Tsuneonella mangrovi: one gene and its partner. The protein of the gene in region 1 interacts with the protein of each later gene in a pairwise test. Links are inferred from orthologs where the notes say so. Each region holds a gene or a part of one and is shown in the gene's direction. Other genes may lie near its edges.

Region 1 (2,737 bases):
GGTGTTCGGGCTCGGCGGGATCGGCCTCAACGTGATCCAGGGCGCGAAAATGGCTGGGGCCGACCGGATCGTCGGGGTCGACATCAACAATTCGAAGAAGGACTGGGGCGAGAAGTTCGGGATGACCGACTTCGTCAACCCAATGGAGACAAAAGACGTCGTCGCAAGCCTTGTCGAAATGCTCGATGGCGGTGCCGATTACAGCTTCGATTGCACCGGCAACACCGACGTGATGCGCCAGGCGCTCGAATGCTGCCACAAGGGCTGGGGCACCAGCGTGATCATCGGCGTGGCCGAAGCGGGCAAGGAGATTTCCACCCGTCCGTTCCAGCTGGTCACCGGGCGCAACTGGCGCGGCACCGCGTTCGGCGGCGCCAAGGGGCGCACCGATGTGCCCAAGATCGTCGACTGGTATATGTCAGGCAAGATCCAGATCGACCCGATGATCACCCATGTCCTGACACTTGAAGAGATCAACAAGGGGTTCGACCTGATGCACGCAGGCGAATCCATCCGTTCCGTGGTCGTGTACTGAAAAGAGAGGAATATCGTTAATGTACAGTCACATGATGGTCGGGTCGAACGACCTCGACCGATCCAAGAAGTTCTATGATGCCGTGTTCACCGCGATGGGCGGACGCGAAGGCATGGTCGATCCCAAGGGGCGGCTGGTCTACCTACATAACGGCGGTGTGTTTCTCGTCACCAAGCCGATCGACGGCGAGCCTGCAACATACGGCAACGGCTGCACTATCGGCTTTGCAATGACCCCCGAACAGGGCGATGCATGGCACGCAGCAGGCGTCGCCAATGGCGGCACCGCGATCGAAGACCCGCCGGGCGAACGCCCGGGCTCGGGAATGTATCTCGCTTACCTGCGCGACCCCGACGGCAACAAGCTCTGCGCGCTGCACCGCCTGGGCTGATGAATGCGCGACTGACCGCCAGCAGGACATATTGCCGGGGAGCCAACACATGATCCTCGGCGTGGTCCTCGCTGGCGGGCAGTCGACCCGCTTCGGCAGCGACAAGGCGCTCGCCGAAATCGACGGACGGACATTGCTTGACCTGGCGGTCGAGCGACTTTCGCGCTGGTGCGATCGCGTTGTCGTAGCGGGGCGCGAGGACGCCCCAGCACCCACCGTACCCGACTGGCCGCGCACTGGCATGGGGCCGCTGGGCGGATTGGCCGCCGCGCTGCACCTCGCCGCAAGCGAAGGCTATGAGACGGTCTTGAGCGTCGGTGTCGACAGCCTCGACCTGCCCGACGACTTGCCTCGACTTCTTTCGCCCGCCCCTGCAGTGCTGAGCGCCCAGCCGGTGGTGGGACTGTGGCCCGCCAATGCGGCACCAACGCTCGACACGATCCTGACAGGAAGCGGCAGCCACGCAATGAGGGCGCTCGCCGATGCACTCGGCGCAAGAGCGATCGAGCTCGTCGGCGAACCTGCCAACATCAATACCCCGGCAGACCTGGCCGAAGCGACCAAGCGCACATAACCGCTTGGTCGATATCGCAACAAAGACCCCGCCGGAAGCGCTCTGCTCCCGGCGGGGTCTTTGTTGGTCAGGCCTGCGAAGAACTCAGTCTTCGGCCTTGTCCTCGGTCTGCTCAAGGTAATCGCCCGCATCGGCGTCGGTGCCGTGGGTCTCGCCCTCGACCGCCGCTAAAGGCGCATCGCCCAAGTCGTCCATCGGATCGCGCTGCAGTTCCGCAGCGTGCTCTTCCTCGGCGGTGTTGGCGGCGATAATCGCTTCCTGCGCCTTCTTCCACTGCGCCCGCAGTGCGGCATCGCGACTGGAAGCGGTGACCCGCATGCGGTTCATGCCCGCACCCGTACCGGCCGGGATCAAGCGGCCGACGATCACGTTCTCCTTGAGGCCGATCAGCGAATCGCGCTTGCCTTCGACCGCCGCCTGCGTGAGCACGCGGGTGGTCTCCTGGAACGACGCGGCCGAGATGAACGAACGCGTCTGCAGGCTCGCCTTGGTGATCCCGAGCAGGATCGGCGTGCCGGTGGCGGGCTGCTTGCCCTTGCCGAGCTTGGCGTTGATCTCGTTCATTTCCTCGAGGTCGACCTGTTCGCCCGGCAGCAGCGTGGTGTCGCCACCGTCGGTAATCTCGACCTTTTGCAGCATCTGGCGAACGATCACCTCGATGTGCTTGTCGTTGATCTTCACGCCCTGCAACCGGTAGACTTCCTGGATCTCGTTCACGAGATACTCGGCCAGTGCCTCGACGCCCATGACCTCGAGGATGTCGTGGGGGTTCGGCGAGCCCGAGATGAGCGTGTCGCCCTTCTTCACGAAGTCGCCTTCCTGCACGTCGATCACCTTGGTCTTGGGGATCAGGTACTCGACGCTTTCACCTTCCTCGGGCACGATCGCGATCTTGCGCTTGGCCTTGTACTCGCGGACGAATTCGACCTTGCCGCTGATCTTGGCGATGACCGCATTGTCCTTCGGCATACGCGCTTCGAACAGCTCGGCCACCCGCGGAAGACCGCCGGTGATGTCGCGCGTCTTGGCCGCCTCGCGCGAAGCACGCGCAAGGATGTCACCGGCTTCGACGTGCTGGCCATCCTCGACCGACAGCGTGGTGCCCGGAGCCAGCATGTAACGCTGGGCTTCGGTTTCGCCATCGTCGGTCTGACCTTCGCCGAGCAAGGTCAGGCGCGGACGCAGGTCGTCCTTCTTCTTGCGGCCCGAGGTACGCAGCTCGGTCACGACGCGCTGG
Region 2 (3,419 bases), 1.2 Mb from region 1 along the record:
TGGTCGACCCATGGCAAGTGGCCGAAGCACGCGCGATCGGGGCCGATGCGATCCTGATCATCGTCGCTGCGCTTGAAGACGGCTTGATGGCCGAGATCGAAGCGGCAGCGATCGAGCGCGGGATGGACGTGCTGGTAGAGGTCCACGACGAAGCCGAGATGGAGCGCGCAAGTCGCCTCAAGTCACGCCTGATCGGGGTCAACAACCGCAACCTCAAGACCTTCAAGACCGACCTTGCGACGACCGAGCAGCTCGCCTCGCTTGCACCGGATGGCGCGTTGCTGGTCGGCGAAAGCGGGATCAACACGCATGCCGACCTTGTGCGGCTCTCCCAGGTCGGAGTGCGCGCGTTCCTGGTGGGCGAGAGCCTGATGCGCCAGCCCGACGTCGAGGCAGCGACCCGCGCAATGCTGTTCGGCTAGGTTCGCCCTGTCCTACCGGCCATCGTTCTGGCAGGATGAGCGAATGAAACTGCACGATCTTGGTAGCTCGCGGCTCATCAATCGATGCCTGATCGATGCAGCGGGATTTCTCTATATGGACAGTGTTCCATGTGTTCCATCGAGTGGAATGAGCGCAGCGCGATGAGCAAGATACTGACCCACCTCGACGAGAGCGGTAACGCACGGATGGTCGATGTCGGCGGCAAGGCCGAGACTGCGCGCAAGGCGGTCGCTTCGGGCAGGATTGCGATTTCCCCCGATGCGCTCGCTGCAATCCGGGCGGGAGACGCGCCCAAGGGCGACGTGCTCGCCGCTGCCCGTATCGCCGGGATCATGGCTGCGAAGAAGACCGCCGAGCTGATCCCGCTGTGCCACCCGCTCGCGCTGGACACCGTGACGATTGACTTCGACTTCGAAGCTGACGGAATCCGGGCAACTGCCACCGCCGCGCTTACCGGCAGGACCGGGGTGGAAATGGAAGCAATGACAGCAACTTCCATCGCATTGCTGACAATCTACGACATGGCTAAGGCGCTCGACAAGGCGATGGTGATCGGCGAAGTCCGCCTGATCGCCAAGGATGGCGGCAAGTCGGGTGCCTGGCGCGCCGACGCATGACTGCGCCGATCCCGCTCGAACATGCGCAGGCGCGACTGCTCGACGGAGTGAAGCCGCTCGGGGTTGAGACGCTTCCCGCGCGCGATGCAGTCGGGCGGTTTCTCGCCGGGCCGATGGTCGCGGCGCGCACCCAGCCCTCTGCCGACCTGTCGGCGATGGACGGATACGCGACCCGCGCGGACGATCCCGTAGGACCGTGGACAGTGATCGGGGAAAGTGCCGCGGGCCATCCTTTCGCGGGCGAACTCGCAAAAGGCGAAGCGATCCGCATTTCCACCGGCGCGCATATGCCGCCCGGTGAGACTTGCGTGCTGCTGCAAGAAAACGTTGCGCGTGATGGCGATCAAGTGACACTCGCCAACGAAGATGGCCCGACTACGCGCCATATCCGCCGCAAGGGTTTCGATTTTGCCGAAGGTGACATGCTCCTGCCGGAGGGAACGCGGGTCGGCGCGGCTCAACTCGCGCTTGCGCTGACAGGCGGCTGCGCGGAGATGGCGGTAGGAAAGCGTCCGGCGGTGGCGGTGATCGATTCCGGTGACGAACTCGTTGCACAGCCAGATCCGGCCAAGCCACACGCCCTTCCCGCCAGCAATGCGGCGATGATATCCGCGATGTGCCACGGGCTCGTTTCCAAAGCACAAGTGCTCGGCCCCGTACCCGACCAGCCCGAGGCGTTGATGGCGGCATTCGAAGCGGCGCGCGATGCTGATGTCGTTGTCACCACTGGTGGAGCATCAGTCGGCGATCATGACCTCATACGCCCGGTGCTTGAGCAATGGGGCGCGACCCTCGATTTTTGGCGAGTGGCGATCAAACCCGGCAAGCCGCTGCTTGTCGCGCGCAAGGGGGCGCAGGTTGTGCTTGGGTTGCCGGGCAATCCGGTTTCCGCATTCGTCACCGCGCACCTGTTCTTGCTGCCGTTGCTGCGGAAGCTTGGCGGCGCGGCGAGCGCCCTGCCCCGGCTCCATCCTGCATACCTGACCCAACCGATGCCTGCTGGCGGCGCAAGACGCGAATTCGTGCGCGGGCGATGGACCGAAGGCGGCGTTGCGCCGATCTCCGAGCGCGACAGCAGCGCCTTGCGTTCGCTCGCCGTGGCGGACGTGCTGATCGATCGGCCCCGCGATGCGCCTCCCGCCGAACCGGGGGATGCCGTCCGGGTTATCCCGCTCGAAGATGGCGGAAATGCTTGACGGACGAATCAAGGTTGCCTAATTGTTCCATATTCGTTCCGCGATTTGGAACATTGAGGGAGGAGCGCAATGCTCACCGCCAAGCAACACGAATTGCTCCAGTTCATCCAGCGTCGGCTTGAGGAAAGCGGCATCTCGCCTTCATTCGAGGAAATGAAGGAAGCGCTTGACCTGAAGAGCAAGTCGGGCGTGCACCGGCTGATTTCGGCGCTCGAGGAACGCGGTTTCATCCGCCGTTTGCCCAACCGGGCCCGTGCGCTCGAAGTGATAAAGCAGCCCGAAGATGCGGTGTCGGCTCCCCGTGCGGCGAAGAACGACAACGTGGTGCAGATGCGCAGTGCTCCGCCCCGACCCGAACCCGCGAACGATGTGATCGAGATCCCACTGCACGGACGGATCGCCGCCGGTGCCCCGATCGAAGCGCTTGAGGGTCAGAGCACCCTGCCCGTTCCCGCCGCGCTGCTTGGTCCGGGCGACCACTACGCGCTCGAGGTCTCGGGCGACTCGATGATCGAGGCAGGGATTTTCGACGGCGATTTTGCGCTGGTAAAGCGTACCGATACTGCCCGCGACGGCGAGATCGTGGTTGCGCTCGTGCGCAACGAGGAAGCGACGCTCAAGTACTTGCGGCGCGAGAACGGCATGGTCCGGCTCGATCCTGCAAACGGGGCCTACGAGCCGCAGATCTACCGGCCCGACGAAGTAGTCGTGCAAGGCCGCCTGTCAGGGTTGCTGCGCCGCTACCACTGAGAGGGCTGCCTAGCGGCCCCGATCGCGCCACCAGCCGTGGTTGCCCTGGTCCTGCGCGACGGTATGGACCTGCTCGTCCGCCAGCGTGATCGCTAGTCCACCGGTGCGCGCGAGCAACCGCCCGTCCGCCTTGAGCCAAAGCGGGCGGCAGCTTCGGGGCAGCCAGCGACTTGCGACGACGATGTCTGCCCGCGCACACGCTGCCGCCAGCGCGCGCTCCTCGATCATCGAACGACCGCGAGCCATCAACAGGTGCCATGACCGCCCCGCGCGTTCGATCGTCAGGACGCAGAAGTCGGGATTGCACCGTGCACCGGGCCATTGCGCGAGCGGAAGCGGGTCGCCGTCCATCCCGGCGAGTTCGAGCAGGTTGTCGCGTGTGAACTCGCTTCGGGTATCGCGCAGGACCAGC

The links.
Region 2: the proteins of mobA (region 1) and CJO11_RS01265 interact in binary tests that used the Escherichia coli proteins (3 or more experiments, as listed by UniProt). The link is inferred for Tsuneonella mangrovi from one-to-one orthologs.

What each region holds. Positions count from the first base shown.
Region 1 is NZ_CP022889.1:1,467,261-1,469,997, forward strand. It holds mobA (molybdenum cofactor guanylyltransferase), read left to right. Parts: upstream 1-975; coding sequence 976-1,500; downstream 1,501-2,737. Other genes in the region: CJO11_RS07160 (S-(hydroxymethyl)glutathione dehydrogenase/class III alcohol dehydrogenase), read left to right, coding at 1-535; CJO11_RS07165 (VOC family protein), read left to right, coding at 555-926; rpoC (DNA-directed RNA polymerase subunit beta'), read right to left, coding at 1,585-2,737. UniProt on the Escherichia coli protein: Transfers a GMP moiety from GTP to Mo-molybdopterin (Mo-MPT) cofactor (Moco or molybdenum cofactor) to form Mo-molybdopterin guanine dinucleotide (Mo-MGD) cofactor.
Region 2 is NZ_CP022889.1:256,075-259,493, forward strand. Bases 255-3,157 are described here. They hold CJO11_RS01265 (molybdopterin molybdotransferase MoeA), read left to right. Parts: upstream 255-1,057; coding sequence 1,058-2,257; downstream 2,258-3,157. Other genes in these bases: trpC (indole-3-glycerol phosphate synthase TrpC), read left to right, coding at 255-422; moaC (cyclic pyranopterin monophosphate synthase MoaC), read left to right, coding at 585-1,061; lexA (transcriptional repressor LexA), read left to right, coding at 2,327-3,007; CJO11_RS01275 (ComEC/Rec2 family competence protein), read right to left, coding at 3,017-3,157. Also shown: more of trpC, read left to right, coding at 1-254; more of CJO11_RS01275, read right to left, coding at 3,158-3,419. UniProt on the Escherichia coli protein: Catalyzes the insertion of molybdate into adenylated molybdopterin with the concomitant release of AMP.